2 regions of the Shewanella sp. Pdp11 genome follow, and region 2 is predicted to be linked to the other one. Evidence: riboswitches for the same ligand, from Rfam matches in the RefSeq annotation. Region 2 holds a riboswitch; the other holds the start of a gene.

Region 1 (4,433 bases), 2.4 Mb from region 2:
CTAAAGCCGCGGTGGCTAAAGGTAAGGCTAACATACCTGCGCCAATGGCCGTCCCGGCAACGATGGCGATCGAGCCTAACATTTTTGAATTCACACAATAGTCCTGTTCAATGATTAATTATTATTTTATTTGAGTAAGATTTGAACCGATAAAGCCTTGCGTCTTAAATCGAAATAAGCAACACATCACTTAAAGCAGCTTCAAAAAGCATCCAATCGGATCTCATTCCTGCAGATCAATTGGCCCCAATAGCTTTTGAATATTTCAACCCAGTAGCCATTGAGGCTAACTAAATCGGTTGCATAAAAGTGGCATGACTTTCAATTGTGATAATCCTAATAACAACATAGGTAAAATAGATAGTTTGGGACATTAACAGAGCCAAACCCAGTGGGCAAGCCAGTTGTGAACAAAGATAAGTCGCGCACTGTACGGTAACAACTTAATAGCGCTGTGATAAACGAAAACATACAAGCCAACAAAATCGCTACCTTTGTCGGAAATACGTGGGATGCCGCATTGTGGATGAATCGGGATAAAACGTGTATTTTGACCGTCGCGAGCGCGCTGAATATGGGCTTAAACATATTCGCTGTGTTTAAGCCCAATCACATCATGTTGAGAATCGATTAACTCAAGATGTTAATTTACAGCTCAGTCCACGCCATAGTCCAAGAAGCGCCAACACCTGGCTCAAATCCTGTGGCAGAAGCCGACCACTGCATGCAATAGCCGCTATAGGGGAATGGCTTACATTGATACACTTTGCCATTTTTAGGCTGTAACACTGTAGTGCCCGCAACGTAACCTTTCACCCCTTCAGGGAAGACAAAATCCGCTTCTGGCGCTGGTGCTTGATCCTTTAAGAAAAGATCAAAGTTCTGCTGAATAACATCACCTTGTTTAGGCTCAGCTTTAACCTGCAAGTGATAATGCCCTGCTTTAGGCGCAACCACGTCTAACACTAAACTCGCACTGGTATTATTAACGGTTTGGCTGACAAAACCCGCAGCCGTACCATCGTGGCTAAACAAATACGCAGACACTAACATTTCGGCATTGCTGGTGACGTCAAAACGAACCTGCGCCGCGCCGTCGATAATTTGATAATCGTCGGCAAGTGAAGTGACCTCTAAGCTATTGCCCGGCGCGGGCGCCAGATCAAATCCCACTTCGACACGCTCAATACCTGAAGTTGTCGCAGTAAAAATGTCGTTTTTGCCATACACAGGCTCAATCACACCTGATGCATTTTTTTGTCCCGCTTTTAACTGAGACTGCTGGGCATTAATCGCGCTCGCTAATAGGAAAGGCCAATTTTGTTTATCACCTTGAGTCGCATCGTTAATGGTAATCACTGTTTGCTTAGCCGGTTGCTCACCATTGGCATCGAACACTCGGGTCATCACTTTATCGCCCGCCTTGAGATCGAGTGACGGATTGATATCGCCCACATCGAGCCATTCACCCGGTACGACAGGACCCGAGCCTAAATTCACATCGATAGCATTGTAGAAACTATTAGTGGTATCACCCACTTCCCACACGGCCAAGATCACTTGATAACCGCTGCGGCCTTCTGGCACATAGCAGTCATGGGTCACTAACTTAGGCGGCTGCACCATGCCACCATCGACTACGCAGAATGGCGCTAAGTCAAAGCTCGCACGGCTTAAAGCTTGGTTTTGATTCCAATCTTGGCGGGTTAAATAATAACGCCAATTACGGGTGACATGATTGGCAGTAAACTGCCAACTGAACTTATTCCAGCCCGCTTTGATATCCGTCTTGGACCAACGACTGGGACTCTGTTCATCTAAAGGTGAGAAAGCACCATTACCCGCACTGGCCAGTTTGCCATCCTCAGGACCTGATTCAGGAAAACCCGATGGTCCTTCAACGCTTTGAGGTTCCCATTGCACCGCGCCACAGTTGGCATTGTTGCCGGTTTTACAGGCATAGGAACGTGACTCTGGCGCCACAACATAACCATGTGCCTGTGCAGAAATACTCACAAACGCATTGGCTGCCATCACTGCGGCGGCCAATAAACTCAATTTAGAAACAGGGGAAAAAACAGTAGGATTTGCCACTTTAATGCACTCCATTTGCACCCATCTTTGCCAGTATTGGCTTGGGCTTAGGTATAAAAGTGGTATTTGGGCAAACAACAGCATTAAACAGCAGTCGTTTATCTTTCACAGAAATCGAATTCTGCGGCAACTCCGCTATCTTAGTTCACTAAAAAATCCATTTACAACCTTAGACCGGAAGCTTTGCGTCCTAACTTTTCAATTAGTTTGCCAAATACGGTAGGTGTCATCGAATCACTACGAGTTAACAATATGTAATCAGGTAGAAATGACTTGGCTAAATTAGCAACAAAAGACAACGCTGTCAAAAAAATAATCCATTTATATTCATATAATTACAGAATGTCGCGCGGTATTATTCTGACACCCGTCAAACATTCATTCATGCCTACTGTAATAAACTCGTGCTTGAAACCGAAATTCACTTAGGTATAATGCCCACCTCGCTTCGGGGGAGTAGCTAACTGGATGTCGAACCATCGTCATCTAGGGTGAACATCAACATACTTGGCCACACGCCATGGTGTTCACAGCAAATCATCGATTTGCCCAGCAAGACCTGAGCACAATAACTGCACCTAGGGGTGGACGGTTTATTGTGCTTATGTCTTAACCACCCCTAAAGGATCACACTTGGAAGCCCTACTTGCCTCAACCTTTACGGTTGCTATTGCCGAAATTGGTGATAAAACTCAATTACTTGCACTAATTCTTGCCGCAAGATTTAAAAACAAAACCGCCATTATTTTAGGTATTTTACTGTCGACATTATTTAACCATTTTGCCGCAGCTTGGATTGGCCAATGGGCGATTAACTGGGTCAGCCCAGATCTTGCCCGCTATTTAGTTGCCGCGTCCTTCTTCGCGATCGCTCTTTGGGTGTTAATCCCCGATAAAGTCGATGCAGAAGAGAGCCGTTTCTACAAAATGGGTCCCTTTCTCGCCACCTTTATCCTGTTTTTCATCGCCGAGATGGGGGATAAAACCCAAATCGCAACGGTAGTGCTAGCCGCAAAATACGATTCATTAACTATGGTGGTTGCTGGCACAACCTTAGGCATGCTGCTTGCCAACGTACCCGTAGTGATCGCAGGCCACTTCAGCGCCGAAAAATTGCCTATGTTGTGGATACACCGTGGCTGCGCCGTATTGTTCGCACTGTTAGGCGTAGCAACACTACTGTTCTAGATCATTGATAATATTGAATTAAGGCAACAAAAAGGCCAGTGATAAACATCACTGGCCTTTCTACTTACAACGGTTGTATTGAGATAAACAGTGTCGACTTAGAAACGCAGTTTATAGGCCTAATGCCGTTTTAATCCGTTGACCGTAATCCGCATCGGCTTGAGTAAAATGCGCCACCATACGTTGCTGCACATCTAAACTCGCTTGACTTAATGAACCCGAAATTGTTGCCACTAAGCGCGCTTTCTCCGCTTCAGAGAAGATGCGATACAAATTACCCGCTTGGGTATAATCGTCTTGGTTATAACGACTGTAACGCGCCGCTTCACCTTCTAAACGCAATGGTGGTTCGCTAAAGTTTACTGGCTCAACCAAGGCATCAGCAGTGCTGTTCGGGCCATAGTTTGCCGAAGCGTCGCCACCGGTTTGGCTACCATGGTAAGGGCATTGTGTGCCCGCCATCGCACCTGCACGTTGATGATGATTTGCCTTAGCGGCATGCGGGCAGTTCACTGGCAATTGATTGTAGTTAGCACCAATGCGGTAACGCTGGGCATCGGCATAGGCAAATAAACGCGCTTGTAACATCTTGTCAGGTGAAGCCCCGACGCCTGGGACCAAATTGCTCGGCGCCAATGCCACTTGCTCAACTTCGGCAAAATAGTTTTGTGGCAGACGATTCAGTTCTAATACACCAATCTCAAGTAATGGATAGTCGCTATGCGGCCAAACCTTTGTTAAATCAAATGGATTGATATGGTAAGTATTGGCATCTGCCTCAGGCATAATCTGCACATTAACCGTCCAACGCGGGAAGTTACCATCAGTAATCGCCACCACCATATCGCGCTGCGATGAATCGGGATCGATCCCTTTTAATTTATCAGCCTGTTCATTGGTTAAGTTGACCACACCTTGCTGGGATTTAAAGTGGAACTTCACCCAGAAACGCTCGCCCTTGGCATTCCACAGCGAGAAAGTGTGTGAACCATAACCGTGCATTTGACGGTAGTTCGCCGGAATACCACGATCCGACATCAAAATGGTCACTTGATGCATAGCTTCAGGATTCAATGACCAAAAGTCCCACATAGCCTGCGGATCTTTTAAGTTTGTCTTAGGATTACGCTTTTGCGTATGGATAAAGTCTG
Region 2 (4,433 bases):
AGTCACTGTCACTGAATCTGTGGCAGATAGCCCTTCTGGATCAGTCACTTTAAGACTAAAACTATAGGCAACATCAGTTTGCGTTGCAGCCAATTGAATCGCCGCATTCGCCATATCGGCGTTCGCAATGGCAATGGTTGGGTCAGAAACTTGCGTCCAAAGATACGTCAGCGCACCGTTCTCAGGATCGCGCGAGCCACTACCATTGAGCGTCACATCGGCTGGACCTGTGACATTCACATCCGCGCCCGCATTGGCAATCGGCGCTTTATTCACTGGTGGTGTTGTCCCTTCGCCATGACCTAAACCTTCGTGCATCGCATTAAGAATATCGCCATTGTCGGCATCGATTTCCCATGCAAATAAACCACCTAACTGATTGGCAAGCACATATTGGCCCTTGGCTTTAACGGAACGCGCATCATCGAAAGTGATTAAATCACCCGTCGATGCTTTAAACACTGATGCCGCTTCTGCCGTTTCATCATAGCTGTAAGTCCAACCACTCCCCATGTACTCGTTCACTATCTGGCGATAATCTACCACGCCATCTTCCCATGTGCCTTTCACTTTGCCCGTCGCTGTCCCTGTGAATGGGTTATTGCCCGTATAGCCATTCACGCCTGTCCAGCCGCGGCCGTACATAGCGGCACCAACCACAATTTTCCCTGGGGTTACGCCTTGAGTTAACAGGGCTTTTACGCCCTTGTCAGTGGTGTAGCGGGTATCTGGGTCCCAACTCGCCTCATAAAGATTGGTCTGATGACCGAGTTCAGTGTTTGTCCAACCGCCATTAAAGTCGTAACTCATCAAGAAGATGTAATCCATGTACTGCTGCGCAGCTTGGTAGTCGACTTTAGCGATTTTGTCATCACCCGCACTGATTGCCGATGTGAGTTCATAGGTACGACCCGTCTCAGCACTTAACTCATCAAGCATCACGCGCAGTTCACGCATCAGGGTCACATAGGTTTCACCGTCGTTGGTATTACCTAAATTGGGGTTAGCACCACTGCCACCGGGGAATTCCCAGTCAATGTCCACGCCGTCAAAGAATTTCCACGTTTGCAGGAATTCCTTCACCGATGCGACAAAGGTATCGCGCTTAGTTTTATCGCCAAAGAAAAAGAAGGGATCAGATAATGTCCAGCCACCGACCGAAGGTAAAATCTTTAGATCAGGATGGGCTTGCTTAAGCGCCATCAATTGACCGAAGTTACCTTTGTAGGGATCTGAGTAGTCACTCACCCCCGCCTGCGGCATTTGAATTGCCGCCCAAGGGTCGTGAATAGCGACTTTAAAATCTTCACGGCCGCTACAGGCACGTTGCAACGCTTGGAAACTACCGTCGATTTCTTTCAAACTATCGTTAATGCCATCACCACCACAAATAGGGGTAAAGCCATATAAAATATGAGTTAAGTTCTGTGCTGGGATCTTATCAACTGGGAACTTACGGCCGTACACACCCCACTCGACAAAGTAACTGCCAACCACTTTTCCCGACTTGTTAGCGTATGGACGATTGTTTTCTTTAAGCGGAGCATTGAGTGGCACTAAATGGCTGCCATCGGTATCGGCTACAAGGATTTCTTTGGCATCGCTTGCCGTACAACCGTCGCTGTTACACAGTTGCACTTGCATCTGATAACGGCCACCTTTATTCACCTTAAAGTTAGCGGTGCCAGAAGCGCCCGAGGGGCCTTCCCAAGCGACATTACCGTTGAGCAGCACTTGGGCTTTGTTGCCCACATCGCCACTCCAGAGGTTCCAGCTAACTGACACATCGGCAGCATCTTTAATGGTTACCAACTGATTGTAAGCCGTAGCAGCTTGATTAACTTCGATAATAGCGAACTTGGTTTCGCCCCAACCTATAGTCGGTTTGCCGGGCGCTGCGGCAAATGCACTGGCACTCACGGTAGATGCCAGCGCCGATGCCACCAGCAAGGCTGATGTTGAAATTTGAGTCTTGAACATGAGATATCCCTATTGAATTTGTTATATGAATCAATAAGGCAAACAAAGCGTAGACAGGAAACAACACTCTCTTAAGACCATGCAACACGACAGACAATTGCACGAAGAAAAACCTGTGGTATCCCCGCTATCATAGGTACAGACGAACCCTTAGACCGGAGGCTTTGCGTCCCAGTTTTTCAACTGGTTTGCCTTTTACACGCGATGACAACGTTGTCATTGCGATAATCAGCATAGACGTAAGCGCAATAAAAATGCAACAAAATATTATCAACTAAGGTAGTGGTCTGATAAGAAAGCAATTAAATATAGTTCAGAAATTTCTAATACTTACTTTGATAATTAAGGCTTTGCTGACTATTTTAGCCATAAAAAAACAGGACACGATAAGCCAAAGGCATCACCTGTCCTGTTATCAATTTCACTATTTATGCTGCTAATACTGCTTAAATTGCTAGGACTGAGCCGCTGAACTCTAATAATTCAAAATCATAAGCGAACAGCATCTATGATCCTTGTGCGCGAGGATAATCCCTTGCGAGCATCACAGATAAACCTCTGCACACTAAGGTTTCCATATCATCGACGCGGTTGATTTTCATCTCAGCTAAGGGCGCGCTCAATGCCATTTGCTTTAAGCTTTCGAGGCAGCCTTTGTAGTAAGGAGCACTGTTCATCATGTTGCCCGCGAGCCAAATCCGATTGGGATTAAATAAATTCACGGTCCACGCCAGCCCCATACCAAGGTAACTGCCCGCACGGTATAAATCATCCTGAGTGGTGATGTTACGGCTGCGTACAGAATCGCCACTGGCGAGTTGTTCTAAACTAAATTCGCCCGATTCTGTCATCACGCGGCAATGCCCCAACTCCCCTGCAACCCCCGTCGCACCTGTAAAGGCTTGCCCATTAAACGCAATCGACATCCCTATCCCAGTGCCGCACATGACCAACAACTCACAGGCATATTTGGCATCGCACGTGGCTTGCATACCCGCATCCATATCGTTGCAAATAAACTTAAGCTCGCCTTGAGTTTTCACTGTATCAAAACTCAAACCATTGAGCCCAGGTAATGATTTACAGGCAACCAAACGATTATTTTGTACCAGTCCAGGTACGCCAATCGCTAATTGATAATCTTGTAAATCGTAATCGCGTTCAAGCGCAGCGATTTGATTATTTAACTCTTCAATTTTAAAACCTTCGCCTGTGGGAATTTTATATTGTTCTGTATGTCCCGCGAGCTGAAGTTCGAACAGGGCTGTCGTACCGCCCACATCTATTGTTAGTATTTGCATCGCTTACTCCACTGATACATGCGCCCCACTCTGACCCCGAGCGGAGATGGCAAATGTTAGCATAGGGTCCAAATGTTAGCGATTGAATAAAACTTAAGTAGCTAATTTGTAAGGAACAAGTCTAAAAAAACATGACTGACATTTTGTTTTACTCGAGTTTTATGACTAAGAGTCACACAAATAAATTAAGGATTTAAAAGCTTAGCTTGCTCATCGCAGTCAGCACAAATTCACGATTGTATACAAAATCCTTTATTCGCTCCCCTTGCATCTCGCGCGTTAGGCTTGCGATAATCCGAGCTGGTTAGAACTCAAATAAACGTATCCTTAGGCAAGCTTTGCCTACCGACTTGCACAGCGTGCCAGTCTCACTTGGAGCCCATATGTCACATTCTATCGCCAGCCGCCTCGACGCTATTCGCAGCGAATTATCTTCTGCCAATCTCGATGCTTTTATCATTCCCCGCGCCGACGAGTATCTGGGCGAATATGTGCCAGAACACAACGAACGTTTGTACTGGGCAACCCACTTTACCGGTTCGGCAGGCATGGCTATCGTATTGAAAGATAAAGCCGCAATATTTACCGATGGCCGTTATACGGTGCAAGTTCGTCTGCAAGTGGATGCTGCACTTTTCAGCTACGAAAGCCTGACAGACACGCCACAAATTGAATGGTTATGTGACACGCTACCAGCGGGGTCACGCGTTGGCTTCGATGCACGCTTGCATACTTTAGCTTGGTTTGAAAATGCCAAAGCGACCTTAAACAAAGCCCAAATCGAATTAGTGGCGGTTGAGCAAAACCCTATCGATTTACATTGGCAGGATCGCCCCGCACCATCGAGTGCGCCAATCACGTTATTCAGTAACGAGAGTGCCGGTAAAACCAGTCTGCAAAAACGCATTGAAATTGGCGCCTTAGTGAAAAAAGCCGGTGCTGATGTCGCGTTGATCGCCGCCTTAGATTCTTTCTGCTGGTTGTTAAATATTCGCGGTAACGATGTGCCGCGTCTGCCCGTTGTGCTCGGCAGTGCCCTACTCCACGCTAATGGCGATATGCAGCTGTTTACCGATTTAAGCAAACTTCCAGAGGGCATTGAGGAGCATGTCGGTGCAGGCGTTAGCTTTAAAAGTGAAGCGTCCCTCGCCG

What was found. A riboswitch is a leader RNA that binds a small molecule or an ion and turns the genes downstream of it on or off. The one in region 2 is predicted to bind cyclic di-GMP.
Region 1: linked by a shared signal. The riboswitch ahead of gbpA (N-acetylglucosamine-binding protein GbpA) and the one ahead of AYJ58_RS09365 (glycosyl hydrolase family 18 protein) in region 2 are both predicted to bind cyclic di-GMP.

Annotation. Positions count from the first base shown of each region.
Region 1 is NZ_CP015194.1:4,562,477-4,566,909, forward strand. It holds gene AYJ58_RS20080 (aromatic amino acid transport family protein) at 1-82, opposite strand, end outside; gene gbpA (N-acetylglucosamine-binding protein GbpA) at 649-2,094, opposite strand; cyclic di-GMP riboswitch class I at 2,217-2,316, opposite strand; gene AYJ58_RS20090 (TMEM165/GDT1 family protein) at 2,728-3,282, shown strand; gene katB (catalase KatB) at 3,394-4,433, opposite strand, start outside.
Region 2 is NZ_CP015194.1:2,120,482-2,124,914, reverse strand. It holds gene AYJ58_RS09365 (glycosyl hydrolase family 18 protein) at 1-1,980, opposite strand, end outside; cyclic di-GMP riboswitch class I at 2,095-2,183, opposite strand; gene AYJ58_RS09360 (ROK family protein) at 2,487-3,281, opposite strand; gene AYJ58_RS09355 (aminopeptidase P family protein) at 3,665-4,433, shown strand, end outside.